4 regions of the Kosakonia beeri genome follow, and region 2 is predicted to be linked to each of the others. Evidence: predicted binding sites of a transcription regulator. Region 2 holds the regulator's gene; each other region holds the start of a gene.
What was found. Region 2 encodes Fur, which represses iron uptake genes when iron is present. Its sites were predicted from a motif close to ATAATAATGAGAACNACTATCAA; they were not measured.

Region 1 (8,081 bases), 1.9 Mb from region 2:
CATGGCGATGATTTTGATCGAACTGGTCAGTGTTTCGTTAATGTCGTCCATGGAACGACCACGGTTCAGGCCAAAGGTGAAGACAGCAATCAGTACCGCAATCATGGTTGCCATTACCGGGTCGCCAAAAAACTCAGCGTACGGCAGGATCGCGTGACCTTTTGGTAGGATCATCTCTGCCACGGCGCGCAGCGCCATCAGAATCACCGGTACCAGAGAGGTCCAGACGCTCACGCCAAACCCCGGCATCTCTTCTTCGCTAAAGGTTTTGGAGTTGTACAAGCCTTCCGGGATCGGCTTATCAATGCTTTTCAGGAACCGCGCATAAACCGGGCCTGCAAGGATCACCGTCGGGATGCCAAGCAACGTACCGTAAAGCAGGGTTTTACCCATATCAGCATGGAAGATGGTGGCGATAGCGGTCGGGCCAGGGTGCGGCGGCAGAAAACCGTGCGTCACGGAGAGCGCGGCAGCCATGGGAACGCCAATATAAAGCAGCGGAATGCGGGCAGACGCGGCAATGGTGAACACCAACGGCAGCAGCAGCACGAAGCCCACTTCATAAAACAGGGCGAAACCGACGGTAAAACCGGTTAATACCACTGCCCACTGAATATGCTGGCGACCAAATTTTTCGATAAGTGTCGTGGCGATGCGCTGTGCGCCGCCGCAGTCGGCCAGCATTTTACCGAGCATAGCGCCAAAGCCCATGATCAAGGCCAGGCTGCCCAGTGTGCCACCGACACCGGCTTTAATGGATTTGATAACGGCATCCAGCGGCATGCCCTGCATCATCCCGACGGCGAGTGCCACCAGGATCAGAGCGATAAATCCGTTGAGTTTAAAGCGGATCATTAACAGGAGTAGTAGGGCTACACCGATAGCGACAATGACTAATGGCATGATTTACCTGGCCTTTAATTTGTTATGGGTAACGTCATTTTTCTCTGGCAGCTTGCCAACGCTCCTGTTACGGAAGCGGCGTGCTGCGGCACCGTTACGGCTTACATCCACCTTTAAAAATTGTAGCTGGATGTTTTTATCTTGTCGGTACTGCGTTGAATGATACGGGTAACATCCAGGGAAAGAGAATCACCTGCGGGGTCTAAATGTGAGAACTGAGATATCCGTCATACTAATGCGCGGTAATCAGCCGTTAACAAAGGGGAAAAATATCGCCAGGGATACGGGTAACAAGGGGGAGGGTAACAGGGAAAGATGTCGGTAAATCGGGTACATACCCGGGCGACAAAGCGCCGCCGGGCATGCAGTCGTACGCATAAATCTTAGTAGTAGGAGTGCTCGCCGCGCTGGTGCTCGGTCAGATCGCGCACGCCTTTGAGTTCCGGGAACTCGGTCAGCAGCTGCTTCTCAATCCCTTCTTTCAGCGTCACGTCGACCATGGAGCAACCGTTACAGCCGCCGCCAAACTGCAGGATGGCGTAGCCTTCATCGGTGATCTCCATCAGCGATACGCGGCCGCCGTGGCCGGCCAGTTGCGGGTTGATTTGCGACTGCAGCAAATATTCCACGCGTTCCATCAGCGGGGCATCGTCGGAGACTTTGCGCATTTTGGCGTTCGGCGCTTTCAGCGTTAACTGGGAGCCCAACTGATCGGTAACAAAATCGATTTCCGCATCTTCCAGATACGGCGCGCTCAGCTCGTCGACATAAGCAACCAGCTGTTCAAATTCCAGTGCGGTATCGGTCGCTTCAACCGCATCCGGCGGACAATAGGAAACACCACACTCGGCATTTGGTGTGCCTGGGTTGATCACAAATACGCGGATTTGCGTCCCTTCTTCCTGATTTGCCAGTAGTTTTACAAAATGCGCCTGGGCTGCATCGGAAATACGGATCATAGCAATGGCCTAATAGTTGACTATTTTACTTGGTTATAATACGCCCATCATCGAGGGTCTACAAGGTTCGACACAGGCACCATACCTGAACAGTCGCTGCGCCGCTGCGTAAAAGCAGACGGCTGATTTCTGCAACAGTACTGCCGGTCGTGACGACATCATCCACCACGGCGATATGGAGTCCGGCGACGGGCAATTCAAGTCGAAAGGCGTTTTTCAGGTTCTGTTTGCGCAACCGGGCGCTGAGGTGATGTTGCACTGGCGTGGCCCGCCGACGGCTCAGGGTAGCGGGGTCATAGCGGCATTGCAGCCAGCGCGACAGCGCCCGGCACAGCAGATCGCTTTGGTTAAAGCCTCTGCGCCATTGACGCCGGGCGTGCAGCGGTACGCTGATGATCAGATCGGGTTTACCCGCTCCACGGCTACGTAGAGCTAACAACAGCAGACGGGCAAGCGCGTGCGCGGCCTCCGGGCGTGGCAGAAATTTAAACTGTTGCAGTAAGGTACTGAGCGGCGGTGTGTAATGGCTGACGGCAATCAACTGCCGCCATGGCGGGGGTTTTTGAAGACAACGCCCGCATTCCACCTCTGCGTGCGCGGCAGGTAAACCGCACAAAGGGCAAACTTTTCCGGCGGGTCGCATCGCCCGACTGCATAATGAGCAAATGCCCCAATGACTGCATGCGAGCGGCATTCGGCATAGCCAGCATAAGCCTGGCGCTGTTAGCATGTTGCACCTCCCTGTGTAAAAGAAGAGAACAATAACGGATGAATGACATCTGGTGGCAAACCAAAGGCGAAGGAGATTGTCATCTTGTGCTGCTGCACGGATGGGGACTGAATGCGCAGGTGTGGGATTGCATTATCCCGCAACTGAGTTCGCATTTTACCGTGCACCTGGTGGATCTACCGGGGTATGGCAGAAGCGGCGGATTCGCTGCGCTTTCGCTGCGTCAGATGGCAGACATTGTGTTATCCCAGGCGCCGGAAAAGGCAATTTGGCTGGGCTGGAGTTTGGGTGGGCTGGTGGCAAGCGAGCTGGCGTTACTCGTACCGGAGCGCATGCATGCGTTGGTCACCGTGGCGTCATCGCCATGCTTTAGCGCACGGGATGGATGGGCTGGGATCAAACCAGAGGTACTGGCAGGGTTTCAGCATCAACTTAGTGAAGATTTCCAGCGCACTGTGGAGCGTTTTCTGGCCTTGCAAACCCTGGGCACGGAAACGGCAAAACAAGACGCCCGCGCGCTGAAGAACACAGTATTGTCCCTGGATATGCCTTCGGCAGAAGTCCTGAACGGCGGGCTGGAAATTCTGAAAACGGCAGATTTGCGCACCGCGTTATCAGCGCTTGAGATACCCTTTTTACGCTTGTATGGCCGCCTTGATGGGCTGGTGCCGCGTAAAATCGTACCGCTATTAGATGAGATGTGGCCGCGCAGCAAGTCGATTCTTTTTCCGAAAGCAGCGCATGCCCCGTTCATTTCGCATCCCGCAGAGTTTTGCGACGCGCTGGTGGCACTGAAAGCCAGGCTGTAAAGAGGTGTGGGAACGGGCCTGAGCAGCGGCATGCGCAGGCCGGATACATGTTCCGTTCGTTAACGCAGCGCCCACCACTCGCGAGTGCAGGCGCTTTTCCCTTCCGGGCACTGTTTACAACTCCCGCTCAGGCAGCCGTCAGCCTCTTCCTGGATGCGTACGGCTTTACCCATTGCCTCCATGCGCCCGAGCATGGCATCGATCAACGCACGCGGTGTATGTAGCGTGGCGCTGAGCTGGCTGGCTTCCATCCGCCCCTGCAACGCCAGCATATCTCGCACTTCAAGCAACGAGGCCATTCTCAGGCTCCTTAGTGGCAATCGCCAGTCGGGCTGTCGCAGCAGGTGGCGACCGTTTTACGCGTCGCCAGCAGATTGACGTCTACCCGGCTTCTGGCGCGACGCAGGGTACCTATCACCACAACGTTAAACAGGATCACTGCCAGAATACAGGTCAGGCTGTAAACCGGGTGCTGGTTAAAGGTTGCTACCTGGTAGAACAGGGTTGAGAGCGAGTAAGCGATGTTCAGCCCCCACAACACCGAGAAGCCCATCCAGCCACGGCTGGATTCTCGAGCGATAGCGCCCATCGCGGTGATGCAGGGCACGTAAAGCAATACAAAAATCAGGTAGCTGTAAGCGGCTGCGGCGCTGCCAAATTTCTCACTCATCACGCCCATAGTGCCGGTTTCCATTTCGCCGTCGCCTTTGCTGGCTTCTATCGGGTTCGCCAGCACGCTCAGACTGAAGGTGTCATTCAGGCTTTTCCAGGTATCTGCCAGGGCTGCAGACAGCTCATCCGTCAGGCTGAACTCCGCCGGGTTAAACGCCTGTTGCTGAATATTCTCTGCGGTATAAAGGGTGTTCAGCGTGCCGACCACCACTTCTTTCGCCATTGCGCCGGTGACCAGCCCCACAGTCGCCTGCCAGTGGTCGCCATGCACGCCGATAGGTTCCAGCAGCGGGGTGAAGACGCGGCTAACCGACGCAAGCGCAGAGTCATCAATTTTGTCGACGGTGCGCCCGTCCAGCGAGAAGCTATTCATTGCGCTGAGGAAAATGCTGACAATGATGATCACTTTACCGGCGCGGATCACAAAGCCCTTCAGACGCTGCCAGGTTTGCAACAGCAGGCTTTTCAGATGCGGCACATGGTAAACCGGCAGTTCCATGACAAAGGGCGAGGCTTCACCACGCAGTAAGGTGTATTTCAGCATCAATCCGGTAAGGATCGCCATCACGATGCCCAGCACATAAAGAGAGAAGACGGTGACTGCACCTTGCTGGCCAAAGAAGGCGGCGGCAAAAACCGCGAAAATCGCCAGACGTGCCCCACAGGACATAAATGGCGCCATCATCATGGTGATCAGCCGTTCACGCGGCGCATCCAGGGTGCGCGAACCCATAATCGACGGTACGTTGCAGCCGAAACCGACAATCAGTGGAACAAAGGATTTCCCCGGCAGGCCGAGCGATTGCATCAGGCGATCCATCACAAAGGCGGCACGCGCCATGTAACCCGAGTCTTCAAGGAAAGACATAAACAGGTACATCATGCCCAGTTGCGGCACCAGCGGCAGCACAGTGTTGACACCGCCGCCCAGGCCTTGCGCCAGGAACACGGTTAGCCACGCCGGGAAGTGCAACGTATAACCAAGCCACTGAATACCGTGAATGAAAATCGCCACAGAGCCCGCATCAAAAATCGGTGCGAATGCGCCGCCGATGTTAATGGCGAACAGAAACATCAGGTACATCACAAACAAGAAGATCGGCAGGCCCAGGTAGCGGTTGAGGATCACCCGGTCAACGGCTGCGGTGAAACGGCTTGGCTCTGCGGTCAGGGTGTTACTGACGCTGTCGCAAATGGCGGCAATAGATTGATAGCGTGCATCGGCAATATGCAGTGCCGGATCGTCCATCTCCGTCTGTAAGCGCGATTGCGCCATTTCCAGTTGTTGCGTGTTGATACCGGAATTAGCACGGCTGTAGATATCGCCTTCCAACATCTGCAGGCCCATCCAGCGGCGCTGCTGCCATGGCATTTCAGACGGCATCATCTGCGCCAACGCGTCGGCTTCGCGAGCGAGCGGTTGCGCGTAGTGCACCAGTTCAACGTCGTCATTGGCCTGGTGACGGTCGATCGCCAGTTTTAACGCGCCAATACCGCGACCGCGCGTTGAAACCAGCGGCACCACCGGGCAGCCCAGTCGGGCAGAAAGGGCGGCGACATCAATCCGCACCTGCTGTTTCTCGGCAATATCGAGCATGTTCAGGGCAATAATGCATGGAATACCCAACTCCAGCAGTTGCAGTGTCAGGTAGAGGTTACGTTCGAGGTTGGATGCGTCAACCACATTGATTAACAGGTCGGCATCGCCGTTCAAAATGTAGTGACAGGCGATTTGCTCATCCAGCGAGGTTTGCGCAGAAATCGTTGTCAGAGAGTAAGTGCCTGGCAGGTCAACCAGCGTGACCTGATTATCGGTGGTGGTGAACCCACCTTCTTTGCGTTCCACGGTCACGCCAGCCCAGTTCCCCACACGCTGACGCGCACCGGTTAACTGATTGAATAACGTTGTTTTGCCTGAATTAGGATTACCAATTAAGCCAATGGTTATTTTTTTCATTTTACTTAACTCTCTGTAACGACCAAACGCTTAACGTGAAACGGCTTCCAGTTCGAGGAAGGCGAGATCTTTTTTTCTTAACACCAAATTAACGCGTCGGGTTTCGATATGAATGGGATCGCCCAACGGCGCCACGCGCACCACATTAAATGAGGAGCCGGGTAACATACCTAATGAAAGCAGTTTCTGACGCCAGGCAGGGCTAATATCTTGAGAGAAACCGGTAATTTTCCACGCGCTGTCAGGAGAGAATTGCATAGAACCTACTTATATACGCTGTTAGCCAATATTCATGCTGTGCGCTGTGAGCACAGGCTTAACCGGTGAAGGTGTGGGGGAAGAATCATCTTGCACAATGATAATGAGAATAGTTTTTATCATCAATCATAAAAACAGGCACAACGGGGGAGATAAATATTAATTCGACTCAGTTTTGACGTAGCTCAATATTTTGTTGGGCTGCACTTTGCGCTCTGTTTAATAAAAGAAATGCAAAATTTTATTGCTGCATTTTATTTCAGCCTTAAGGCTTTATTAAGCATGCAGGGTATAAGAAAGAATAAATAATCAGCAAGAAACTCTGGGGTATGAACTTATTATCGATAATTTGGTGAGTTTTTTTGAATATTAATTGGCAGGTAAAATAACAAGTTAGTAATTTTCGGGCTAAAGATCTTCTTAGTGAAATTGTATGTTTTCGAATGTATTGATGAAAAAAACAGCCCTCCTCAGACGCGAGAAGGGCTATGTTAGAGGTTAACGTTTCTTACCCATTGCCGCTGCCAGCGCATCCATCATGGCACTGTTGCCAGCAGGTTGCGCATCGCGGCTGCGCGGGGTTTTCACCGGGCGCGCGTTGTTGCGGTTTCCGGCATCGCGGTTGCCGCTGTTGCTGTTACTACCACGGCGGTTATTGCTGTCGCCTGGCTGTTCATCCAGTCGCATGGTCAGAGCAATACGCTTACGTTGCAGATCCACTTCGAGTACTTTCACTTTCACGATATCGCCGGCTTTTACCACCGTATGGGGATCTTCAACGAATTTGTCCGCCAGTGAGGAGATATGGACCAGCCCGTCCTGATGCACGCCGATGTCAACGAACGCGCCAAAGTTAGTCACGTTGGTCACTGCGCCTTCCAGCACCATACCCGGCAGCAGATCGTTCATCGTCTCAATGCCTTCCGCAAAGGTTGCGGTTTTGAATTCCGGACGTGGATCGCGACCCGGTTTCTCCAGCTCTTTGATAATGTCGGTTACTGTCGGCACTCCGAAACGTTCATCAGTAAAATCAGACGCCTTCAGTTTGCGCAGTTCGTTGCTGTTTCCCATCAAATCACGCAGAGATTGCGCCGTAGCCGCCAGAATGCGTTCCACCACGGGGTAGGTTTCCGGGTGTACCGTCGAGGCGTCCAGCGGGTTATCGCCGTGGTTAATACGCAGAAAGCCCGCGCACTGTTCAAAGGCCTTCGGGCCGAGGCGGCTGACTTTCAGTAACTGCTGACGGTTCTGGAACTGACCATTTTCATCGCGCCAGGTCACGATATTCTGCGCCATCATGCGGGTTAATCCCGCTACGCGCGTCAGTAACGGAACCGAGGCGGTATTCAGGTCAACACCGACGGCGTTCACACAATCTTCGACGACGGCATCCAGCTTACGCGCCAGCTGTGTCTGGCTGACGTCGTGCTGATACTGACCCACACCAATAGATTTCGGATCGATTTTTACCAGCTCTGCCAGCGGATCCTGCAAACGACGAGCGATAGACACCGCGCCACGCAGGGAGACATCCAGATCCGGGAACTCCAGCGCCGCCAGTTCAGACGCGGAATAGACCGAGGCGCCGGCTTCGCTGACTATCACTTTCTGTGCCGTGACTTTCGGGAACTGTTTTTGCACATCCAGAAAGAAACGCTCCGTCTCACGGGAGGCGGTACCGTTGCCAATTGCCACCAGTTCAACGTTGTATTTTTCGCACAGCGCAGCGACCGCAACAGCAGCTTTTGCCGCCTGCCCGGTATGGGGGTAGATGGTGTCCGTTGCGACCAGTT
Region 2 (8,081 bases):
ACTTGCGTATCTATATGGGTCATTTACGGCAAAAGCTGGAAGTCGACCCTGCCCGCCCCCGCCATTTACTTACCGAAACAGGTATCGGCTACCGGTTTATGCTGTAAGGGCGTATCCTGCTGATTTTTGGGAGGAGAGGATGAGCGCCTGGTTAATCTATGCCCTGCTGTCGGCGGTTACTGCCGCGCTGGTCGCCATTTTTGGCAAAATCGGTTTGCAACATCTGGACGCCAATACGGCCACGGCTATTCGTGCGGTGGTGATGGCGCTGTTTCTGTTGGGTGTGGTAGTGGTTCAGGGGAAATTGTCGCTGGTCGCCACCGTGCTGGCGGATAAAAAAGCGCTGCTGTTTGTGGTGCTGAGTGGCGTGGCGGGTGCACTGTCCTGGCTGTTCTATTTTATGGCCATCAAAAGCGGCAATGTGTCGCGCGTGGCACCGATCGATAAATTAAGCGTGGTGTTTGCGGTGATCCTGGCAGTGGTGCTGTTTGGCGAGAAAGTATCGCTGGTTGCCGCGGCGGGTGTCGCGTTAATTACTGCCGGGGCGCTGATGGTGGCGCTGGGTTAGTTAAACCGCGCAATGCAATGTTAAAAGGCTCCCGCAGGAGCCTTTTATGTCAAACGCTTACGCGTTTTTCAGCACTTCGCTGACAATCTCTACCGCTTCTTTCTCAATCTGCTTACGGTGTTCAGCACCCAGGAAGCTTTCACAGTAGATTTTATAGGCGTCTTCAGTGCCCGACGGACGTGCAGCAAACCAGCCATTGTCGGTCATCACTTTCAGTCCACCAATCGACGCGCCGTTGCCTGGGGCAGCGGTCAGACGTGCAGTGATCGGATCGCCTGCCAGCGTGCTGGCGCTGACCATTTCTGGTGACAGTTTAGACAGCGCGGCTTTCTGCGCAGAAGTGGCGCTGGCGCCCAGACGGTTGTAACTTGGCGCACCAAAACGTGCGGCCAGTTCATCGTAATGCTGCTGCGGGTTTTTCCCGGTGACGGCGGTGATTTCCGCAGCCAGCAGGCACATGATGATGCCGTCTTTATCGGTCGACCAGGGGGTGCCGTCAAAACGCAGGAACGAGGCCCCTGCGCTCTCTTCGCCGCCGAAACCAAAGCTGCCGTCAAACAGGCCATCCACGAACCATTTGAAGCCAACCGGCACTTCCACCAGCTTACGGCCGAGGTCATTCACCACACGATCAATCATGGCCGAGGAAACCAGCGTTTTACCCACCGCGACGTCTTTGCCCCACTGCGGGCGATGCTGGAACAGGTAGTTGATTGCCACTGCCAGGTAGTGGTTAGGATTCATCAGGCCCGCCGGGGTAACGATGCCATGACGGTCATAATCCGGATCGTTGGCAAACGCCAGGTCGAACTTATCGCGTAGCGCCAGCAACCCAGCCATTGCAGACTCAGAGGAGCAATCCATACGGATCACACCGTCTTTGTCCAGGTGCATAAAACGGAATGTCTGATCAACCTGGTCGTTTACCAGAGTCAGATCCAGCTTGTAATGCTCTGCAATGCGTTTCCAGTACTCAATACCGGAACCACCGAGCGGATCGACGCCGAGTTTCAGACCGGCTTTCTGGATAGCGGCCATATCGACGATATCTGCCAGCCCTTCGATAAACGGCTGCACCAGATCTTTTTCGGTCACATGACCAGACACCAGCGCGGCATCCAGTGAAATGCGTTTGACGCCTTTCAAACCATCAGCCAGCAAGGCATTGGCACGATCTTCCACCACTTTGGTGACATTGGTATCAGCCGGACCGCCATTTGGCGGGTTGTATTTGATGCCACCATCTTCCGGCGGGTTGTGGGACGGGGTAATGACAATGCCGTCCGCCTGCGCGCCGCCGTTTTTGTTATGTACCAGGATAGCATTGGAAATGGCAGGCGTCGGGGTAAAGCCGTTGTTTTCCTGCACCACAACATCTACACCGTTGGCTGTCAGCACTTCGAGCACGGAGATAAAAGCAGGTTCAGACAGTGCGTGAGTATCTTTACCCACATAGCACGGCCCGGTAATACCATTTTTCGCGCGCTCTTCAGCAATCGCCTGCGCGATGGCCAGAATATGCGGTTCGTTAAAGCTGTGGCGACCTGCGCTGCCACGGTGACCGGACGTGCCGAATTTCACCGCATGTTCTGAATTACCAATTTCAGGTTTCAGCACATAGTACTGCGCCGTAAGTTGAGCGACGTTAATCAAATCGCCCTGTTGTGCAGGTTGCCCCGCGCGTGGGTGGTTAGCCATTGCCTGGTCCTTTCAATGCAAGGATTAAATTGTGCCGCAAACTTTCTCAATCAATTCCGCCGGGAATTGCATTGACTGCATGATATGTTCGATCATGCTGCATTTACGGCCCGTATTGGTGTTGGTTATGACCCAATAAGGGGTATTCGGCACCTGTTTCGGCTTGGTCTGGTTGCCGCTCTGAAGCAAAGTCTGCTCATTCGCAGCAAAGTATACGCGGGTGCGCCCATGCAGAGACTCGGTGGATTCCGTAAACCCCTTGTCATCCAGTAAGTAGAGTGTAGACAGCACCAGCAGGAAACGATTCACCGCCTTTTTCTGTTCGGCGTACTCATCAGACAGCAGCAGCTCACGCACGGCGCGGACTTTATCTTTGGCGGTGTTTGCCGGTTTAACCCCTTCAACGGTACTGACCGTACGCGTCTCTTTTACCGGCGCAGGCTGTAACTGCGATGGGGACTGGGCAACGGCGGAAAATTTCAACATGCGCCGTAAAATGTCGGATGCACTCTCACCAATATGCTTTGTGTGGCTGGCAATATACGTGTAGAGCTCATCATCAACTTCGATCGTTTTCATCTTAATCCAGTGCGATATCTAATCTGAATACAAGTGTTGGGATTATAAAGTGAAATCTCAACAGCGGATAGCGTCAAACCAGGGTAGCGGCAAAACTCAGACGATTTCTGAACCTTGCAGCAGGGCGGCAGAATGTTCAACATAATAACCTAACCCGCTTGAGTGAAAAAAAGAACTTTGCCATGAAATTGAATACACGCGCGCTAACTGCACAACATCCGCACAACAATTCTCCTGTTGTCCTTGTTCATGGTCTGTTTGGCAGCCTGGATAACCTTGGCATACTCGCCCGAGACCTGGTTCAGGACCATGACGTATTGCAGGTGGATATGCGCAACCACGGCCTTTCTCCCCGCTCAGACGAGATGAACTACCCGGCGATGGCGCAGGATCTGCGAGATACGCTCGACGCTCATCAGATCGAGAAAGCCACTTTCATTGGTCACTCTATGGGCGGCAAAGCGGTAATGGCACTCACCGCGCTGGCGCCAGAACGCATCGACCAGTTGGTGGCAATTGATATTGCGCCCGTTAATTATAACGTACGCCGTCATGATGAGATTTTTGCCGCCATTAACGCCGTCAGCGAGGCGCACGTCACCACACGCCAGCAAGCCACAGCGATAATGCGTGAAGTCATTAACGAAGAAGGTGTGATTCAGTTTCTGCTGAAATCCTTTGCCGACGGGAAGTGGCGCTTCAACGTACCGGTACTGTGGGATCAATATTCGCAGATTGTCGGTTGGGAAAACGTCCCGGCGTGGGAGAAACCCGCGCTGTTTGTTCGCGGCGGCAACTCACCTTATGTGACCGAAGCATACCGCGACGCGCTGCTGGCGCAATTCCCACAGGCGCGGGCGCATGTTATTGCAGGCGCGGGCCACTGGGTGCATGCAGAGAAACCCGATGCGGTTATGCGCGCAATCCGTCGTTATCTCGCTGAAAAGGCAAACTGATTAAAAAGGCGGCGACCGGTCGTTTGAACGCGCCCGGTCGTTGGCGTGCCCGTTGTGCTGATGTATGATGGCGCGCTATTCAGCCCGGGCTACGACCCGATTGCTTGTATTTCCCGTAGTATGCTTAAACCATGGCTAAAGAACAAACGGACCGTACGACCCTAGATCTGTTCGCGAATGAGCGTCGCCCGGGACGACCGAAGACTAACCCGCTCGCGCGTGATGAACAGTTGCGCATCAATAAACGCAATCAGCTAAAACGCGATAAAGTTCGCGGGCTTAAACGCGTCGAATTGAAACTGAACGTTGAGGCGGTAGACGCCCTCAATGAGCTGGCGGACGCCCGTAATATGAGCCGCAGCGAGCTTATCGAAGAGATGCTGCTTACGCAGCTGCAGGCCTTGCGCGAATAACGAATCCTCCGAATCATCACCTTTATTCATACTTTCATGTGGCATACAGTGCAGTCCGTGGCGATAGCAGTTTCCGCGCACTTCCCTGTTCTGCTATGATTGCCCTTATCTGTGGGCTAAACGCCACCACCATACTCATTAAGTTTCAAGAGGTTATTTTACTCATGGCAATTACAGGCATTTTCTTCGGCAGCGACACTGGCAACACTGAAAATATCGCCAAAATGATTCAGAAACAGCTTGGTAAAGACGTTGCTGATGTTCATGACATTGCCAAGAGCAGCAAAGAAGATCTCGAAGGCTATGACATTCTGCTGCTTGGCATTCCGACCTGGTACTATGGTGAAGCGCAGTGCGACTGGGATGATTTCTTCCCGACGCTGGAAGAAGTGGATTTCAACGGCAAGTTAGTCGCCCTGTTCGGTTGCGGCGACCAGGAAGATTATGCCGAATACTTCTGCGATGCGCTGGGCACCATTCGCGACATTATCGAGCCACGCGGCGCAACTATCGTCGGTCACTGGCCAACGGCGGGTTACCATTTCGAAGCCTCTAAAGGCCTGGTGGATGACGATCACTTCGTCGGGCTGGCAATTGATGAAGACAGGCAGCCAGAACTGACCGCAGAGCGTGTCGAAAAATGGGTAAAACAAGTTTCTGAAGAGCTGCACCTGGACGACATCATCAACGCCTGATGATAATGGTGCAACCTGTAGGTTGCACCGTATTAATAGGTAAAAGCGATGGAAATAATTGCTACAAATTTTTAACTTTTTCCTTCATCGCTGTACAATAAGCCCTGCTAAAGTGGCCTCGCCGCAAGGAGTTTGTTGGCGAGACCACGTTTTAAAAGCTTACTTTACTTGAGGGCTTGCAGTTTTCATTTAGGCATGGCAGTTCTATAATGAGACGCATTATCCCAGGTGCATTCCTATAACTTCCGCTAAGGAAGTGAATCGTATAGCAACAGGACAGATTCCGCATGACTGACAACAATACCGCATTAAAGAAGGCCGGCCTGAAAGTCACGCTTCCTCGGTTAAAAATCCTGGAAGTGCTTCAGGAACCGGATAACCATCATGTCAGTGCGGAAGATTTATACAAACGACTGATCGACATGGGCGAAGAGATCGGCCTGGCCACTGTTTACCGTGTGTTAAACCAGTTCGATGACGCCGGGATTGTGACCCGTCACAATTTCGAAGGCGGTAAGTCCGTTTTTGAACTGACCCAACAGCATCACCACGATCACCTGATTTGCCTCGATTGCGGCAAAGTGATTGAATTTAGTGACGATTCCATTGAAGCGCGCCAGCGCGAAATTGCCGCCAAACACGGCATTCGTCTGACGAATCACAGTCTCTACCTTTATGGCCACTGCGCCGAAGGTGACTGCCGCGAAGATGAACACGCGCACGACGCGAAATAATCGTTCTTCTTACTCTGAGCCAACCTGACGGTTGGCTTTTTTTTGCCTGTTAAACGCCCCTGGATGACACTGCGCTTTCCCGACCGGGAAAACGAAACGTAACACGCGGCCTTCACCGGGAACCGTGTTTATGCGGGAATAAAAAAGCCCGACATGCTTTCGCTGCCGGGCCGGATAATAAGCCTCAACTAGGCTTTGATGCTATCCACGCGGCTCGTGCGCTTACCGTCCGGGCTGGTGGTACGCACGCGTATTTCCCCGCTCACCTGCGGACGTGCCTTATCGTTATAACGCAGCCACTGTTTACCCCCGTCGGTAGAGTATTCCACCACCATTCCAGGGAAACTGGTGTTGGCTTCAAGCACGCCACCTACGACGCGCGCGCCAGGTACCGGCAGGCGGTAATGCACACCCGCTTTCTCCATTTTTGCCAGTTCACGATGCCCTAACAGATTAGCAAAACGCATCCAGTCTTTATCCAGTGCTTTCACATCGACAAGGTGTGTCTCACCGCCTTTGTACTCGCGCCCTGCTTTGTAGTCCTGCTCCCATGCAGCACGGTGCCATGCGCGCTCGGCGACAGAAACCAGTCGTGGATAGATCATGTACTCCATCTGAGCGTCGGTACGTACTACCTCACTCCACAACTGCGCAGAAAGGCCATAAGCGCCTGGCCACGGCTTATCGGATTTCGCACTAAACGGATTACCATCACGATCAACAGAGGTTTCTGCGTTTTGTGGCATGTTGTCCGGCGCGAAGCTGAAGATCTTACGCTCATCACTGAAACGCGTGCCCCAGTAATAGCCACTCTCTTGCGGGTTCACTTCATACGGGAAGTCAAGATAGACGTAATCCGGGTTGGAGACAATGACACGGAAGCCCTTGTTGGCCCAGTCATTAACCGAGTCGAACCCGCCCCAGTAGAGCGTATCCCAGAAGTTAACGTTCACATGATCGGTGGCAAATGCCGACGCATTTTTGGCATCTTTCAGTCCATCCTGCCATGCCTGCATCGTGTCGATACCGCGCGCTTTTACCAGCTTGCTCACTTCAACCCCGAAGTAGCTGGAGAGATGCTCCACGTCAGCCACTTTGCCGTCTTTGATCATCGCCTGGCATGCCTGCGATTTTGCCCACGGCTTATCCTGGTTGCTTTGGTCGATGATGCCTTTGCCTGCTTCGGGAGCTTTCTTGTCGGTATAACCGGTGCCAAGGTAAATATTTTTCGCTTCGTCACCCCCAAAGTGCCAGGTTTGCAGCGGCAGCCCGGCTTCTTTATGCATCTGCTGAATTTCACCCAGAACTTTATCCACAAAGTTACGCGATGAGTCGAGGCAAGGGTTCAGATAGCCAGTACGGTTGTAGAACTGCACCCCCGTGGTGTTGGAGGTGTCTGTAGGATCCAGCAGGCGGAACTGATTCGCGGCTTGCTCGTTGCCCTCTTTCATCAACCGATCGTATCTCGCTTCCATGGCAATCACTGCAGCACGTGCATGCGCTGGCATGTCGATTTCCGGAATGACCTCAATCTGCCGCGCTTTGGCATACTTCAGAATGTCGATGTAATCCGCACGGGTAAAGAAACCGCTGCCGGTGTTATTGCTGTCGGGCCCGGATCCAAGCTGCGGCAACAAGCAGGATTTCTCACTCAGGTCATGGCAACGCTTACTGCCAATGTCCGTTAATTCCGGCAGGCCTGGAATTTCGATACGCCAGCCTTCGTCATCGCTGAGATGGAAATGGAATTTGTTCAGTTTGTAGGCCGACATTTGATCCAGCAGACGCAGCACGGCGTCTTTACTGTGGAAGTTACGCCCGACATCAAGGTGAATGCCGCGGTAGTCGAAGCGAGGCGCATCCTTCGCATCCAGCGTGGCCACTTTCAGTGCCCCGTCAGCCGGGATAAGCGACAACAACGATTGCAGCCCATAAAAAACCCCGGCCTGATCGTAACCGGTGATCACCGTCTCTTTTGCACCAATATGCAGTTTATACGCACCGGAAACCGCCTCATCGCCCTGGAAATCACGCGTAGCTATTTCGCTGCGCACCGGATAACTTCCCGCTTGCACGCCCAGCAACGCAAAACGACTTTTCACCGCGTCCTGCGCATCGCTGCTTAACGCAGAAAGATCCAGCTTCACGCCATTGCTCAGGTCGACATCCTGTCCGTGAATGTTTACCGCCTGCGGCGTAGGAATAATCTGGCCACGCAGGGTGTGCAAATTGAGCGTTTTCACATCACTGTTTTTTGCAAAACGCGCTTCAGCCGTCATCAGGATGTTTTTGTCATCCGCCGTGCGCTTCCACTGCTCGCCAGGCAGGGTGACGAACTGCGTCAAATCTTCGGTGTCGGTATTGGCGATCACTTTCGCCGTCGCCCCTTCGGAAGTGACATACCAACGCGGCAGTACATCGGTTATAAACAGCTGCCA
Region 3 (8,081 bases), 2.0 Mb from region 2:
GTCTGCACTTCGGTTCTTACCACGACGTTGACTCCTCTGAACTGGCGTTTAAACTGGCTGCGTCTATTGCCTTTAAAGATGGCTTTAAGAAAGCGAAACCAGTTCTGCTTGAGCCGATCATGAAGGTTGAAGTAGAGACTCCGGAAGAGAACACTGGTGACGTTATCGGTGACTTGAGCCGTCGTCGCGGTATGCTGCGCGGTCAGGAATCTGAAGTCACTGGCGTTAAGATTCACGCTGAAGTGCCGCTGTCTGAAATGTTCGGATACGCGACTCAGCTGCGTTCTCTGACCAAAGGTCGTGCATCATACACTATGGAATTCCTGAAGTATGATGATGCACCGAACAACGTTGCTCAGGCCGTAATCGAAGCCCGTGGTAAATAAGCCTCAGGGTTAAAACCAAAGTCCCGTGCTCTCTCCAGAAGGGGAGAGCACTATAGTAAGGAATAAAGCCGTGTCTAAAGAAAAATTTGAACGTACAAAACCGCACGTCAACGTCGGCACAATCGGCCACGTTGACCATGGTAAAACTACTCTGACCGCTGCAATCACTACCGTTCTGGCTAAAACCTACGGTGGTTCTGCTCGCGCATTCGACCAGATCGATAACGCGCCGGAAGAAAAAGCGCGTGGTATCACCATCAACACTTCTCACGTTGAGTATGACACCCCGACTCGCCACTACGCACACGTAGACTGCCCGGGCCACGCCGACTATGTTAAAAACATGATCACCGGTGCTGCTCAGATGGATGGCGCGATCCTGGTTGTTGCTGCGACTGACGGCCCGATGCCGCAGACCCGTGAGCACATCCTGCTGGGTCGTCAGGTAGGCGTTCCGTACATCATCGTGTTCCTGAACAAATGTGACATGGTTGATGACGAAGAGCTGCTGGAACTGGTAGAGATGGAAGTTCGTGAACTGCTGTCTCAGTACGATTTCCCGGGCGACGATACCCCGATCGTTCGTGGTTCTGCTCTGAAAGCGCTGGAAGGCGACGCAGAGTGGGAAGCGAAAATCATCGAACTGGCTGGCCACCTGGATTCTTACATCCCGGAACCAGAGCGTGCGATTGACAAGCCGTTCCTGCTGCCGATTGAAGACGTATTCTCCATCTCCGGTCGTGGTACCGTTGTTACCGGTCGTGTAGAGCGCGGTATCATCAAAGTGGGTGAAGAAGTTGAAATCGTGGGTATCAAAGACACCGCGAAATCCACCTGTACTGGCGTAGAAATGTTCCGCAAACTGCTGGACGAAGGCCGTGCTGGTGAGAACGTTGGTGTTCTGCTGCGTGGTATCAAACGTGAAGAAATCGAACGTGGTCAGGTACTGGCTAAGCCGGGTTCCATCAAGCCGCACACCAAATTCGAATCTGAAGTTTATATCCTGTCCAAAGACGAAGGCGGCCGTCATACTCCGTTCTTCAAAGGCTACCGTCCGCAGTTCTACTTCCGTACAACTGACGTGACTGGCACCATCGAACTGCCGGAAGGCGTAGAGATGGTAATGCCGGGCGACAACATCAAAATGGTTGTTACCCTGATTCACCCGATTGCGATGGACGATGGTCTGCGTTTCGCAATCCGTGAAGGCGGCCGTACCGTTGGCGCGGGCGTTGTTGCTAAAGTTCTGAGCTAATTATTTAGCTTTGAATTAAAAAGGGCGCTACGGCGCCCTTTTTGCTGCCTGAGAATCATCGGCAGAAATAATTGTTCGCGATTTTGTGCGCCCTTACATCACAGCTTTACAGTCTGTGCTATTGTAATCATAACCATTCTCATTTACACTTTTGCGCATAAATTGAACGGGAGTGATCATGTACGTTTGTTTGTGTAATGGTGTAAGTGATAAAAAAATTCGCCAGGCTGTACGCCAGTTTCACCCTCAATCCTTTCAACAGCTTCGCAAGTTTGTTCCGGTCGGAAATCAGTGTGGAAAATGCATTCGTGCCGCACGTGAAATCATGCAGGACGAGTTAACCCAGATCCCGGAATATAAAGAGATTGCCTGAGGCGTTATCTTTTTTTTGACATCCCTGTAGCCCCATCTACGCTTCAATGAGTGGAAGCGGAGGGACTACATAATGAAAGGTGATGTTAAAATCATAAATTATCTCAATAAATTATTGGGAAATGAGCTTGTCGCAATAAACCAGTACTTTCTCCATGCGAGAATGTTCAAAAACTGGGGCCTGACGCGCCTCAACGATGTCGAATACCATGAATCCATTGATGAGATGAAACACGCCGATCGTTATATCGAGCGTATTCTATTTCTGGAAGGGATCCCCAATCTGCAGGATTTAGGCAAACTCGGCATTGGTGAAGATGTTGAAGAGATGCTGCAATCCGATCTCAGGCTGGAGCTGGAAGGGGCTAAGGATCTGCGTGAAGCCATTGCCTATGCGGACAGTGTCCACGACTACGTTAGCCGCGACATGATGATCAATATTCTCGCTGAAGAAGAGCATCACATCGACTGGCTGGAAACGGAACTTGATCTGATCAGCAAAATCGGACTACAGAACTATCTGCAGTCGCAAATCAAAGTGGAAGATTAAGTCTGCAACAAAGTATGAATTCCTACCAGTAAGCCCGCTGCCGCCAGACATGGTCCAAAAGGCAGCGGGTTTTTTATTGTCTGCAAACTGCGTAAGACAATCCCCCGGAGCAGTACCAGTCCGCAGGCTAGCGTGGCGGCAATACACACCAGTGCGGGTAAACTTTCCCAGCCATGCCAGGCGCCCAGCGCGGAAAGATATTTAACATCACCATATCCAAGCCCTTCATAGCCATAAAGCCAACGAAAACCCCAATAAATAGCAGCAAAACTGACGTAACCAGCAATAGCACCCAGCACGGCCTCGGGGAGTAACATTGTACGTGAGGTACAGTGCCAGAGGAGACCCAGCCATAAAAGCGGACAGGTTAACCGGTCCGGCAACAAACCACAGCGAATATCCCATCTGACAAGAAGCAGGTTTAGCCACAAATAAACTGAGACAAAGAACAGCATAACGATTACGCCTGATTAGGTTTACGAATCTTGAGAGGGCAGGGTGCCAGATAGGGAACACAGTGCTAAATGCGCTTTTTATCAAAATGGATATTACCGCGAGCGTTTTTTTGCGGGACGATTACAGTTGCATTCGCTTTGCGAACCAGCCCGCAGGTTGTTTAATTTCTAAACTGGACTTGCGCCAGACGCATATTTGCGTATAATGCGCGGGCCTGTCGTAAATGACGGGTGGTTCAATCTGAACCATAGCGGTGCTTTTCGCCGCTAACAATGCCCCCGATTGGGGGGCTACGTAAGAACGATTACACTCCCCCATCAATCGTAATGGGTGTGAGGAGTAATTATTTTCGTCTATAAATAATTGGAGCTCTGGTCTCATGCAGAACCAAAGAATCCGTATCCGCTTGAAAGCGTTTGATCATCGTCTGATCGATCAATCAACCGCCGAAATCGTCGAGACTGCTAAGCGCACTGGTGCGCAAGTACGTGGTCCGATCCCGCTGCCGACCCGCAAAGAGCGCTTTACCGTTCTGATCTCCCCGCACGTCAACAAAGACGCGCGTGATCAGTACGAAATCCGCACTCACAAGCGTCTGGTTGACATCGTTGAGCCAACCGAGAAAACCGTTGATGCTCTGATGCGTCTGGATCTGGCTGCCGGTGTAGACGTGCAGATCAGCCTGGGTTGATCAGGTCATCGAGCGATTGAGAGGTTGAAACAATGATTGGTTTAGTCGGTAAAAAAGTGGGCATGACCCGCATCTTCACTGAAGATGGCGTATCTATCCCAGTAACCGTTATCGAAGTTGAAGCAAACCGCGTTACTCAGGTTAAAGATCTGGCTAACGATGGCTACCGTGCTATCCAGGTTACCACCGGTGCTAAAAAAGCTAACCGCGTAACCAAGCCGGAAGCGGGTCACTTCGCTAAAGCTGGCGTTGAAGCTGGCCGTGGTCTGTGGGAATTCCGTCTGGCTGACGGCGAAGAATTCACCGTGGGTCAGGACATTAGCGTTGAGCTGTTTGCTGAAGTTAAAAAAGTTGACGTAACTGGCACCTCTAAAGGTAAAGGTTTCGCAGGTACCGTTAAGCGCTGGAACTTCCGTACCCAGGACGCTACTCACGGTAACTCCCTGTCTCACCGCGTTCCGGGTTCTATCGGTCAGAACCAGACTCCGGGCAAAGTGTTCAAGGGCAAGAAAATGGCAGGTCAGCTGGGTAATGAGCGCGTAACCGTTCAGAGCCTGGACGTAGTACGTGTTGACGCTGAGCGCAACCTGCTGCTGGTTAAAGGTGCTGTCCCGGGTGCAACCGGTAGCGACCTGATCGTTAAACCAGCTGTGAAGGCGTGAGGAGATAGCAATGGAATTAGTATTGAAAGACGCGCAGAGCGCGCTGACTGTTTCCGAAACTACCTTCGGTCGTGACTTTAACGAAGCGCTGGTACACCAGGTTGTTGTAGCTTATGCAGCTGGTGCTCGTCAGGGTACTCGTGCTCAGAAGACCCGTGCTGAAGTAACTGGTTCCGGTAAAAAACCGTGGCGCCAGAAAGGCACTGGCCGCGCTCGTTCTGGTTCTATCAAGAGCCCGATCTGGCGTTCTGGTGGCGTGACCTTCGCTGCGCGTCCGCAGGACCACAGTCAAAAAGTTAACAAAAAGATGTACCGCGGCGCGCTGAAAAGCATCCTGTCCGAACTGGTACGTCAGGATCGTCTGATCGTTGTCGAGCAGTTCTCTGTAGAAGCACCGAAAACCAAGCTGCTGGCTCAGAAACTGAAAGACATGGCTCTGGAAGATGTGCTGATCATCACCGGTGAGCTGGACGAGAACCTGTTCCTGGCCGCGCGCAACCTGCACAAGGTTGACGTTCGCGACGCGACTGGTATCGACCCGGTTAGCCTGATCGCCTTCGACAAAGTCGTAATGACTGCTGATGCTGTTAAGCAAGTTGAGGAGATGCTGGCATGATTCGTGAAGAACGTCTGCTGAAGGTGCTGCGCGCACCGCACGTTTCTGAAAAAGCGTCTACTGCGATGGAAAAAACAAACACCATCGTTCTCAAAGTTGCTAAAGACGCGACCAAAGCAGAAATCAAAGCTGCTGTGCAGAAACTGTTTGAAGTCGAAGTCGAAGTCGTTAACACCCTGGTAGTTAAAGGGAAAGTTAAACGTCACGGACAGCGTATCGGTCGTCGTAGCGACTGGAAAAAAGCTTACGTCACCCTGAAAGAAGGCCAGAATCTGGACTTCGTTGGCGGCGCTGAGTAAGTCGGAGGAGTAATACAATGGCAGTTGTTAAATGTAAACCGACATCTCCGGGTCGTCGCCACGTAGTTAAAGTGGTTAACCCTGAGCTGCACAAGGGCAAACCGTTTGCTCCGTTGCTGGAAAAAAACAGCAAATCCGGTGGTCGTAACAACAATGGCCGTATCACCACTCGTCATATCGGTGGTGGCCACAAGCAGGCTTACCGTATTGTTGACTTCAAACGCAACAAAGATGGTATCCCGGCAGTTGTTGAACGTCTTGAGTACGATCCGAACCGTTCCGCGAACATCGCGCTGGTTCTGTACAAAGACGGCGAGCGCCGTTACATCCTGGCCCCGAAAGGCCTGAAAGCTGGCGACCAGATTCAGTCTGGCGTTGATGCTGCAATCAAAGCAGGCAACACCCTGCCGATGCGCAATATCCCGGTTGGTTCTACCGTTCATAACGTAGAAATGAAACCAGGTAAAGGCGGTCAGCTGGCGCGTTCCGCTGGTACTTACGTTCAGATCGTTGCGCGCGATGGTGCTTATGTCACCCTGCGTCTGCGTTCTGGTGAAATGCGTAAAGTCGAAGCAGATTGCCGCGCTACTCTGGGCGAAGTTGGCAATGCTGAGCATATGCTGCGCGTTCTGGGTAAAGCAGGTGCTGCACGCTGGCGTGGTGTTCGTCCGACCGTTCGCGGTACCGCGATGAACCCAGTCGATCACCCACATGGTGGTGGTGAAGGTCGTAACTTTGGTAAGCACCCGGTATCCCCGTGGGGCCTGCAAACCAAAGGTAAGAAGACCCGCAGCAACAAGCGTACTGATAAATTCATCGTACGTCGCCGTAGCAAATAATATTAGAGGATAAGCCATGCCACGTTCTCTCAAGAAAGGTCCTTTTATTGACCTGCACTTGCTGAAGAAGGTAGAGAAAGCGGTGGAAAGCGGAGACAAGAAGCCCCTGCGCACTTGGTCCCGTCGTTCAACGATCTTTCCTAACATGATCGGTTTGACCATCGCTGTCCATAATGGTCGTCAGCACGTTCCGGTATTTGTTTCCGACGAAATGGTCGGCCACAAACTGGGTGAATTCGCACCGACTCGTACTTATCGCGGCCACGCTGCTGATAAAAAAGCGAAGAAGAAATAAGGTAGGAGGAAGAGATGGAAACTTTAGCTCAACATCGCCATGCTCGTTCTTCTGCTCAGAAGGTTCGCCTTGTTGCTGACCTGATTCGCGGTAAGAAAGTGTCGCAGGCCCTGGATATTCTGACCTACACCAATAAGAAAGCGGCTGTACTGGTCAAGAAGGTTCTGGAATCTGCCATTGCTAACGCTGAACACAACGATGGCGCTGACATTGACGATCTGAAAGTTGCGAAAATTTTCGTAGACGAAGGCCCGAGCATGAAGCGCGTTATGCCGCGTGCGAAAGGTCGTGCAGATCGCATCCTGAAGCGCACCAGCCACATTACTGTGGTTGTGTCCGATCGCTGAGACTCTGGAGACTAGCAATGGGTCAGAAAGTACATCCTAATGGTATTCGCCTGGGTATTGTAAAACCATGGAATTCAACCTGGTTTGCGAACACCAAAGAATTCGCTGACAACCTGGACAGCGACTTTAAAGTACGTCAGTTCCTGACTAAAGAACTGGCTAAAGCGTCTGTATCTCGTATCGTTATCGAGCGTCCGGCTAAGAGCATCCGTGTGACCATTCACACCGCTCGTCCGGGTATCGTTATCGGTAAAAAAGGTGAAGACGTTGAAAAACTGCGCAAGGTCGTAGCGGATATCGCTGGCGTTCCTGCTCAGATCAATATCGCCGAAGTTCGTAAACCTGAACTGGACGCAAAATTGGTTGCTGACAGCATCACTTCTCAGCTGGAACGTCGTGTTATGTTCCGTCGTGCTATGAAGCGTGCTGTACAGAACGCAATGCGTCTGGGCGCTAAAGGTATCAAAGTTGAAGTTAGCGGCCGTCTGGGCGGCGCTGAGATCGCACGTACCGAATGGTATCGTGAAGGTCGCGTTCCGCTGCACACTCTGCGCGCTGACATCGACTACAACACCTCCGAAGCGCACACCACTTATGGTGTAATCGGCGTAAAAGTGTGGATCTTCAAAGGTGAGATCCTTGGTGGTATGGCTGCAGTTGAACAACCGGAAAAACCGGCTGCTCAACCTAAAAAGCAGCAGCGTAAAGGCCGTAAATAAGGAGCGTCGCTGATGTTACAACCAAAGCGTACAAAATTCCGTAAAGTGCACAAAGGCCGCAACCGTGGTCTCGCGCAGGGCACGGATGTGAGCTTCGGCACTTACGGTCTGAAAGCTGTTGGCCGTGGTCGTCTGACCGCTCGTCAGATCGAAGCAGCACGTCGTGCTATGACTCGTGCTGTTAAGCGTCAGGGTAAGATCTGGATCCGTGTATTCCCGGACAAACCGATCACCGAGAAGCCGCTGGAAGTTCGTATGGGTAAAGGTAAAGGTAACGTGGAGTATTGGGTTGCCTTGATTCAGCCGGGTAAAGTCCTGTACGAAATGGACGGTGTTCCGGAAGAGCTGGCCCGTGAAGCCTTCGAGCTGGCAGCAGCAAAACTGCCGATTAAAACCACCTTTGTAACTAAGACGGTGATGTAATGAAAGCAAAAGAGCTGCGTGAAAAGAGCGTTGAAGAGCTGAACACCGAGCTGCTTAACCTGCTGCGCGAGCAGTTCAACCTGCGTATGCAGGCTGCAAGTGGCCAGCTGCAACAGACTCACCTGTTGAAGCAAGTGCGTCGTGATGTCGCACGCGTTAAGACTTTACTGA
Region 4 (8,081 bases), 2.2 Mb from region 2:
TGAAAATGCGCTTGCTGCACTACGCGAAGGCCGTGGTGTGATGGTTCTCGATGACGAGAATCGTGAAAACGAAGGCGACATGATTTTCGCCGCCGAAACCATGACTGTTGAGCAGATGGCGCTTACCATTCGCCACGGCAGCGGCATTGTATGCCTGTGCCTGACCGAAGAGCGCCGTAAACAGCTTGATCTGCCGATGATGGTCGAAAACAACACCAGCGCTTACGGCACCGGTTTTACCGTGACCATCGAAGCGGCACACGGTGTGACGACTGGTGTTTCCGCCGCTGACCGTATCACGACGGTTCGTGCAGCAATTGCGGATGGCGCGAAACCAGCTGATTTGAATCGCCCTGGCCACGTTTTCCCGCTGCGTGCGCAGCCGGGCGGTGTGCTGACCCGCGGCGGTCACACTGAAGCCACTATCGATTTAGTCACGCTGGCGGGTTTTAAACCTGCAGGTGTGTTGTGCGAACTGACCAATGATGACGGCACCATGGCGCGCGCGCCAGAGTGCATTGCGTTCGCTAAACAACATAATATGGCGGTCGTGACCATTGAAGATCTGGTGGCGTATCGCCTGGAGCATGAGCGTAAAGCCAGCTAATACTCCCGCGGCATAATAATAAATCCGAAGCCACCCGCTTCGGATTTTTTTTGCCTGTTCTGTATCAAACTTTGGCGAGCTTCTGGTACTCACGCATTGAAATTTCACCCCTCTACTTATAAAGTGGTAATCATTGTGGATGGCGAGAAAATTGGTTTTATTCTCGGATAACCCATTAAATTAAAAGTAATATTTTGATTACGACTGCTATTTTTGCCAAACGGTTAGATGGGGTTGCAATGTTTATTTCCTGGTATTGGCTACTGCTTATTGTTCTGGTCATTGTTATCTATATTCATGCGCTTAAACGCAACAATAAAGCCTGCCGGCACGATCGCGAGGCGCTGTATCAGGCGTACCAGCGTGTAATGGAAGATTTGAAGAAAGTCAGAGGCAGCAGGCAGGGGGAGTAAGCATCGCTGCCCGACGATCCCGGGCAGCAGGCGTGTTATCCACCTATCCCCATTGCTTGCAGGGCGACCAGGCTTAATCCCATCACCGACATACCGCACAAAACCCCATAGCTTGGATTGTTATTGGGGTCGATCTCTTTAGCCAGCGGCATTAATTCATCCACTGAAAGCGCGACCATAATCCCTGCCACCGCCGCCATAATAGCCGCCATGACGACAGGTGAAACCAGCGTTCCCAGCAGCAACCACGCCAGCACACCGCCAAGGATCTCCGCCAGACCTGAAATCCCCGCCCAGAACACCGCTGTGCGTTTTGATCCTGTGGCGGCGTAAACCGGTCCGGCAACAGCAAGTCCTTCAGGAATATTGTGTAAGGCCACCGCAAAGGCGATACCGAAGCCCAGTTCCAGGTCGTTGCTGGCGGTCACGTAGGTCGCAATCCCTTCAGGAAAATTGTGCAAGCTGATGCCGAGCGTGAGCAAAATAGCGGTGCGGCGAATACCGTGCGGGAAACTTTTTTGCGAGCCCTGCGTTAGATCCTGCGGATGTGCATGTGGCAGCAGGCGATCCAGCGCGAAGTAGCCCAGCAAGCCAATAATAAACATGCCATAGCCCAGCATGGGCGACATGTTCTCCGTTGCCAGTGCGGCGGGAAGCATCTCCATCAGGGAAATAAGCAGCATGATCCCGGCGGCAAAACCGAGGGAAAAAGCCAGCAGGCGGTTAGACGGTTTCTGACCCAATACGCCCAAAAACGCGCCGATGAAGGTGGCGGCGCCAGCTAATAAGGTCAGAATCAAGGGGGCCGACATGTCTCACTCCTTTATGATAATGATTCTCATTAATGTATTTCTCTGGCCGATGAAAAGCGAGACGAAGAGCCCACCTTTACGCATTTCTTACAATCAAAATTACTGAAGATCTTCATCATGGTTATCAGAGTTCTTCCTGCAGCGAAAGGGCGTAATGTAGCCCCATCAAATTGTCACATTCTGTAAGGATATCACCATGTCAACACCACGCATGCCAGCACTGTTTTTAGGGCACGGTAGCCCGATGAATGTTCTGGAAGATAATAGGTATACCTGTGCCTGGGGGCAACTGGGCACTACGCTGCCCCGCCCGAAAGCAATTGTGGTGGTATCCGCTCACTGGTTTACTCGCGGCACGGGCGTCACCGCCATGGAAGCGCCACAGACTATCCACGATTTCGGCGGTTTCCCACAGGCGTTGTATGACACGCATTATCCGGCGCCGGGTTCCCCTGAGCTGGCTCAGCGTTTGGTTGAATTACTGGCGCCTGTGCCCGTCACGCTCGACAAAGAAGCCTGGGGCTTTGACCATGGTTCGTGGGGGGTATTGATCAAAATGTACCCGCAGGCTGATATTCCAATGGTGCAACTGAGTATTGACAGTACCAAACCGGCAGCATGGCACCTGGAAATGGGACGTAAGCTGGCATCGTTACGTGATGAAGGCATTATGTTGGTGGCTAGCGGTAACGTGGTGCATAACCTGCGTACCGCCCGCTGGCATGGCGAGAGCACACCTTACCCGTGGGCAACGGCGTTTAATGATTTTGTGAAAGCGAACCTGAGCTGGCAGGGGCCGGCGGAGCAGCACCCGCTGGTTAATTACCTCGACCATGAAGGCGGTGCGTTGTCTAACCCGACGCCAGATCATTTCTTGCCCCTGCTGTATGTGCTTGGCGCATGGGATGGCAATGAACCGATATCCGTCCCGGTGGACGGGATAGAGATGGGATCGCTAAGTATGCTCTCCGTGCAGGTGGGCTAAAACAATGGCGCGTAATGCGCCATTTTGCTTTGATTTGATCCTAAAAATGGAAAAATACAAGGCAGATCTCAAAAAAACAGCTCTGAAATACGGTTTTTTTGAAAATAAAAAGATCTACTCAGCAAATCTAAAACGCTGTGCTGAATTTCGTGCTTTTTTGTGAACATCATCGTCGCATGAACTCCGCCGGACGACTACTCTTCTGATTGTCTACCGTCTCAGACAAACCCATAAAAATTTTGCTGTTACGTCACGAACGCTTTGTTCGCGGACGCGCTGACTTTTCTCAAAATTATCTCTGGAGATACGGAAATATGAACTCAGCAAAAACCTTACTGAAAGTCTGTATTAGTTCTGCTCTGTTATTTATCTCACATGCTTCACTCGCCCAAACCTTTCGTGCCGCAGATGTACACCCGGCCGACTATCCCAATGTAGTGGCTGTGAAACATATGGGTGAAAAGTTAAGTGCGGCGACAGAAGGTAGACTGGATATTAAAACCTTTCCCGGCGGTGTATTAGGCGATGAAAAGCAGGTTATTGAGCAGGCACAAATTGGCGCGATTGATATTATCCGCGTTTCGATGACGCCAGTCGCTGCGATATTACCGGAGATCAATGTCTTTACATTGCCGTATATTTTCCGCGATGAAGATCATATGCATAAAGTTCTGGATGGCATGATTGGCCAGGAAATTGGTAACCGTCTCTCGGAGAGCAGTAAATCACGGCTGATTTTCTTAGGCTGGATGGATGCCGGTACGCGAAATCTCATCACCAAAGCACCGGTTACCAAAGCGGAAGATTTAAAAGGCATGAAGATCCGTGTTCAGGGGAGCCCGATTGCGCTAGATACCCTGAAGGCTATGGGGGCGAACTCCGTGGCAATGGGGGTAAGTGAAGTGTTTAGCGGCATGCAAACCGGGGTGATTGATGGCACGGAAAATAACCCCCCCACTTTTGTTGCGCATAACTATCTGCCAGTGGTGAAGAATTACACCTGGAGTAAGCATTTCATTATTCCTGAGCTGTTTTTATTCTCTAAAGCCAAATGGGATAAGCTGAAAAAAGAGGACCAACAGCTGATCCTGAAACTGGCAAAAGAAGCGCAGGTGGAACAGCGTGAATTATGGAAAGCGTATAACGAAAAATCGCTGGCGGCGATGAAGGCGGGCGGGGTGCAATTCCATGAAATGGATACCTCCGTATTCTTTAAAGCCACTCAACCGGTACGTGATAAATACGGGAAAGAACATCAGGATTTAATTACCCGTATTCAGGAAGTGCAATAACGTTTAGCGGGCAGGGGGAACCTTGCCCGAATGACGTGTTTCCGTATGTCTGTTTTCATTCTTTGCCGGGGAAACGGTTATGGCTGAACGCTATTCGTTATTGATGGATATTCTTTACCGCATTGCAATGTGGGTTGCAGGTCTGGGGCTGTTAGTGATGGTGGCCATTATTCCGATCGGTATTTTTGCACGCTACGTATTAAACAGTGCCTTATCCTGGCCTGAACCGGTGGCGATTATCTGCATGGTCACGTTCACTTTTATTGGCGCTGCGGTGAGTTATCGCGCGGGGTCACATATCGCCGTCAGCATGGTTACTGACCGCCTGGGGGAGGGAGCACGCAAAGTTTGCTCTGTCATCGCCGATCTGATGATGACGGCAATCAGCCTCTTTATTCTCTGGTACGGCGGCGCGCTGTGTCTGGAGTTGTGGGATCAACCGGTTGCGGAATTTCCGCTGTTCACCGCAGGCGAGAGCTATCTGCCGCTTCCTGTCGGCTCGGCACTGACCATCCTTTTTATTGTTGAGAAGATGCTGTTTGGCGCGCAGTACCACCGCCCAATGGTGATGCTCGGCTCGTCAAGCTGATCGCTGGTGACATCCAGTAAGGAAAATCTGTGGATGCATTTATTCTGATCTTTACGCTGGTCATTATGCTGGCGGTGGGTGTACCGGTGGCATACGCCGTGGGTATCAGTGCCGTGCTGGGTGCGTGGTATATCGATATCCCGCTGGAAGCGGTGATGATCCAGTTAACCAATGGCGTAAATAAATTCTCGCTGCTGGCGATCCCGTTTTTTATCCTCGCGGGGGCGATCATGGCCGAGGGGGGGATTGCCAGACGGTTAGTCAATTTCGCCTATATTTTTGTCGGATTTATTCGCGGTGGTTTGTCGCTGGTGAATATCGTTGCGTCGACCTTTTTTGGTGCAATTTCCGGATCGTCCGTCGCTGATACGGCATCGATCGGTTCGGTGATGATCCCGGAGATGGACAAAAAAGGCTATCCCCGAGATTTTGCTGCAGCGGTGACCGCCAGCGGATCGGTGCAGGCCATCTTAACGCCGCCCAGCCACAACTCGGTTATCTACTCGCTGGCGACTGGCGGCACCGTCTCCATTGCCGCGCTGTTTATTGCCGGGATCCTGCCGGGATTATTGCTCAGCTTCACGCTGATGGTGATGTGCGTGGCCTTTGCCCATAAGCGCGGGTACCCGAAAGGGGAACGCGTGCCGTTTCGCCAGGCGTTGAGGATCTTCGTCGACACGCTATGGGGCTTAATGACCGTCGTGATCATCATGGGCGGGATCCTCTCGGGCATATTCACGGCTACGGAATCGGCGGCAATCGCCTGCTTATGGGCGTTTTTCGTCACCATGTTTATTTATCGTGATTACAAGTGGTCAGAGCTGCCGAAGCTGATGTACCGTACCGTGAAGACGGTAACGATCGTCATGATCCTGATCGGCTTTGCTGCAGCATTTGGCGCTGTCATGACTTATATGCAGTTACCGGGCCGCATTACCGAAGCCTTTACACAAATCTCTGACAACAAATATGTGATCCTGATGTGCATCAACATCATGCTGTTGCTGTTGGGAACATTAATGGATATGGCGCCGCTGATCCTCATCCTCACGCCGGTACTGCTGCCGGTAACCAATACGCTGGGTATCGATCCGGTTCACTTCGGGATGATCATGCTGGTTAACCTGGGGATTGGTTTGATTACGCCGCCGGTGGGATCGGTGCTGTTTGTCGCCAGTGCGGTGAGTAAGCAGAAGATTGAACAGGTAGTAAAAGCCATGCTGCCGTTCTACGTAACCCTGTTCGTAGTGCTGCTGCTGGTGACGTATATCCCTGCTATTTCACTGTTCCTGCCGAAGTTGTTTGGCGTGATGTAAGGTAGGGCTGAGCAGGCTTAGTAAAAAGAAAACCCGGCGCGCCTGGCCGGGTTTTATGTTACTCCACAAAAATATGTGGGTAGAAACGCGAAAGATCCTGGGTGATCAGCGCGCGGTCTTCACGAATGCCAATCCCGGCAGGCTGATCGTTGATAAGCCAGCTGCCAATCAGTGTATAGCTGTCGCCAAATTTTGGCAGTGGGCAGAATTGTTGCACAATCATGCCCTCTTCACCGTACGGCCCTTCGACAGCTTCCAGCGTTTTGCCGTTCTCGATGATCGACACATTGGCGCCTTCACGAGAAAAGATCGGCTTAACAACGTATTTTTCCATCTCCGGATGCGCATCCTCTGCAAAATAAGCGGGCAGCAGGTTCGGGTGATCCGGAAACATTTCCCACAGCATAGGCAGCAACGCTTTATTGGAGATAATGCTCTTCCAGGCCGGCTCCAGCCAACGCACGCCGGCGTCTTCGAGCTTGGTAGAGAACACTTCCCGCAGCATAAATTCCCAGGGGTAGAGCTTGAACAGATTACTGATAACCTGATCCTGCAGATCGCTGAACTGGCCTTTTTCGCCCAGCCCGATATCTTCGATATAAAGGAATTCGGTTGCCAGTTCCGCCTCGGCCGCGCAGTCCTGTAAATACTGCACCGTCCCGCGATCTTCAACGGTATCGCGGCAGCAGGCGAAATGCAGCAGTTGAAAACCATGCTGCTCGCGCAGTTCCGCAAAGCGTTCAATCAACTTTTCTTGCAGGCTGTTGAACTGATCGCTGTTAGCCGGCAGGTTACCGGCATTGAGCTGATCTTCCAGCCAGATCCACTGAAAGAAGGCTGCTTCGTACAGCGATGTTGGCGTATCGGCGTTGTTTTCCAAAAGCTTAGGCTCGCCCACGCCGTCCCAGGCTAAATCGAGACGTGAATAAAGCGAAGGCTGTTGCGTCGCCCACGATTGACGCACAAAGCCCCAGGTATGCTTCGGAATACGGAACTTCGCCATCAGCTCATCGCTGGCGACGACTTTCTCCACCACTTGCAGGCACATCTGGTGCAGTTCTGCGGTCACGTCTTCGAGCTTCTCAACCTGGGCGAGCGTCAGCGTGTAATATGCCTCTTCGCACCAGTACGGTTCACCGTACATGGTGTGAAAATTGAACCCGTACTCCGTGGCTTTTTCGCGCCAGTCCGGGCGCTCAGTAATCGCGACTCTTTCCATGGCGATTAGCCGCCCATCGAACGGGTTGGCGTGCCGGAAACACGACGCTGCATGGTGTTCTGCTTCGCGACTGACTCACCAAAGCCGCCGCGAGTAACGGTGGTGGTGGTCGCCGGTTTTGGTGCCATTGCCGTTTTCGGTACGGTCATGGTTCGGCCCGGTTGAGCTGCGCCGTAACCTTTACCAGAGGCGTCAGTGTACTGGCCATAAGCCGGGCTTGCCGGATTGCGAGAACTGAACAGCGGTTGCTGGGCAAACCCTGCGCCGCCGCCCATCAGGCGGCCCATCATATAACCTGCCATTAATGGCATCCAGAAACTGCCGCTGGACTGCGCCTGCGCCTGGTTTTCCGGCGCGGTACCTGCCTGGACTGGCGTTTGCTGGCACTGGCCTTCGCCGAACTCCGCTACGCAATCTTCACGCGTGGCGTATTTCGGTGCGGTACGCTGTGCTTCTTTCATTGCGTTGTTATAGGCGGTGGTACATTCGGCGCTTTTGCCCGGATTCGCCGCCGAGCAGTCGTCGGCATTTTGATACAGAGACACTGTCTCATCGCTTTTTTCACAGCCTGCGAGCATAAACACGGCAGTGACGGCCAGCGCGACAGGCGTCAGATGGCGAGCGCCCCAGCTTTTGCGGAACGTCGCATGTTGAATGTTTTTTGTCCGTTTCATTTTTATTTACCTGGACCCCAAAGGCATTAACAGACGCTCAGGATAGAGGATGAGGGGGGGAAGTTAAAGCAAGGTGGAAGGGCCTTTACGTTGCCTTACGTAAAAACGGGGGCTGTGCGCCCCCGTGATAACAAATAACGGCTTCGCTTAGCGTTTTGCGCTGGTGCGGGCAGC

Region 1: the regulator Fur is predicted to act here: its motif matches at 6,386-6,408, upstream of feoA (ferrous iron transporter A).
Region 3: the regulator Fur is predicted to act here: its motif matches at 1,762-1,784, upstream of bfd (bacterioferritin-associated ferredoxin).
Region 4: the regulator Fur is predicted to act here: its motif matches at 1,846-1,868, upstream of zupT (zinc transporter ZupT).

What each region holds. Positions count from the first base shown of each region.
Region 1 covers NZ_CM135106.1:407,738-415,818, forward strand. Annotated here, with positions in the region: gene gntT (gluconate transporter) at 1-903, opposite strand, end outside; gene nfuA (Fe-S biogenesis protein NfuA) at 1,287-1,862, opposite strand; gene gntX (DNA utilization protein GntX) at 1,921-2,592, opposite strand; gene bioH (pimeloyl-ACP methyl ester esterase BioH) at 2,631-3,401, shown strand; gene feoC ([Fe-S]-dependent transcriptional repressor FeoC) at 3,461-3,700, opposite strand; gene feoB (Fe(2+) transporter permease subunit FeoB) at 3,712-6,030, opposite strand; gene feoA (ferrous iron transporter A) at 6,061-6,288, opposite strand; gene ACUY4S_RS01960 (Tex family protein) at 6,787-8,081, opposite strand, start outside.
Region 2 covers NZ_CM135106.1:3,406,943-3,415,023, forward strand. Annotated here, with positions in the region: gene kdpE (two-component system response regulator KdpE) at 1-107, shown strand, start outside; gene ACUY4S_RS16185 (EamA family transporter) at 140-568, shown strand; gene pgm (phosphoglucomutase (alpha-D-glucose-1,6-bisphosphate-dependent)) at 626-2,266, opposite strand; gene seqA (replication initiation negative regulator SeqA) at 2,291-2,845, opposite strand; gene ybfF (esterase) at 3,028-3,801, shown strand; gene ybfE (LexA regulated protein) at 3,933-4,214, shown strand; gene fldA (flavodoxin FldA) at 4,379-4,909, shown strand; gene fur (ferric iron uptake transcriptional regulator) at 5,197-5,643, shown strand; gene ACUY4S_RS16220 (beta-N-acetylhexosaminidase) at 5,832-8,081, opposite strand, start outside.
Region 3 covers NZ_CM135106.1:481,015-489,095, forward strand. Annotated here, with positions in the region: gene fusA (elongation factor G) at 1-386, shown strand, start outside; gene tuf (elongation factor Tu) at 457-1,641, shown strand; gene bfd (bacterioferritin-associated ferredoxin) at 1,820-2,014, shown strand; gene bfr (bacterioferritin) at 2,087-2,563, shown strand; gene ACUY4S_RS02310 (prepilin peptidase) at 2,560-3,018, opposite strand; gene rpsJ (30S ribosomal protein S10) at 3,399-3,710, shown strand; gene rplC (50S ribosomal protein L3) at 3,743-4,372, shown strand; gene rplD (50S ribosomal protein L4) at 4,383-4,988, shown strand; gene rplW (50S ribosomal protein L23) at 4,985-5,287, shown strand; gene rplB (50S ribosomal protein L2) at 5,305-6,126, shown strand; gene rpsS (30S ribosomal protein S19) at 6,143-6,421, shown strand; gene rplV (50S ribosomal protein L22) at 6,436-6,768, shown strand; gene rpsC (30S ribosomal protein S3) at 6,786-7,487, shown strand; gene rplP (50S ribosomal protein L16) at 7,500-7,910, shown strand; gene rpmC (50S ribosomal protein L29) at 7,910-8,081, shown strand, end outside.
Region 4 covers NZ_CM135106.1:698,899-706,979, forward strand. Annotated here, with positions in the region: gene ribB (3,4-dihydroxy-2-butanone-4-phosphate synthase) at 1-607, shown strand, start outside; gene ACUY4S_RS03475 (hypothetical protein) at 847-1,020, shown strand; gene zupT (zinc transporter ZupT) at 1,056-1,832, opposite strand; gene ygiD (4,5-DOPA-extradiol-dioxygenase) at 2,029-2,817, shown strand; gene ACUY4S_RS03490 (hypothetical protein) at 2,822-2,980, shown strand; gene ACUY4S_RS03495 (TRAP transporter substrate-binding protein) at 3,132-4,109, shown strand; gene ACUY4S_RS03500 (TRAP transporter small permease) at 4,189-4,698, shown strand; gene ACUY4S_RS03505 (TRAP transporter large permease) at 4,728-6,014, shown strand; gene ACUY4S_RS03510 (glutathionylspermidine synthase family protein) at 6,073-7,233, opposite strand; gene ACUY4S_RS03515 (DUF1190 family protein) at 7,239-7,907, opposite strand; gene tolC (outer membrane channel protein TolC) at 8,055-8,081, opposite strand, start outside.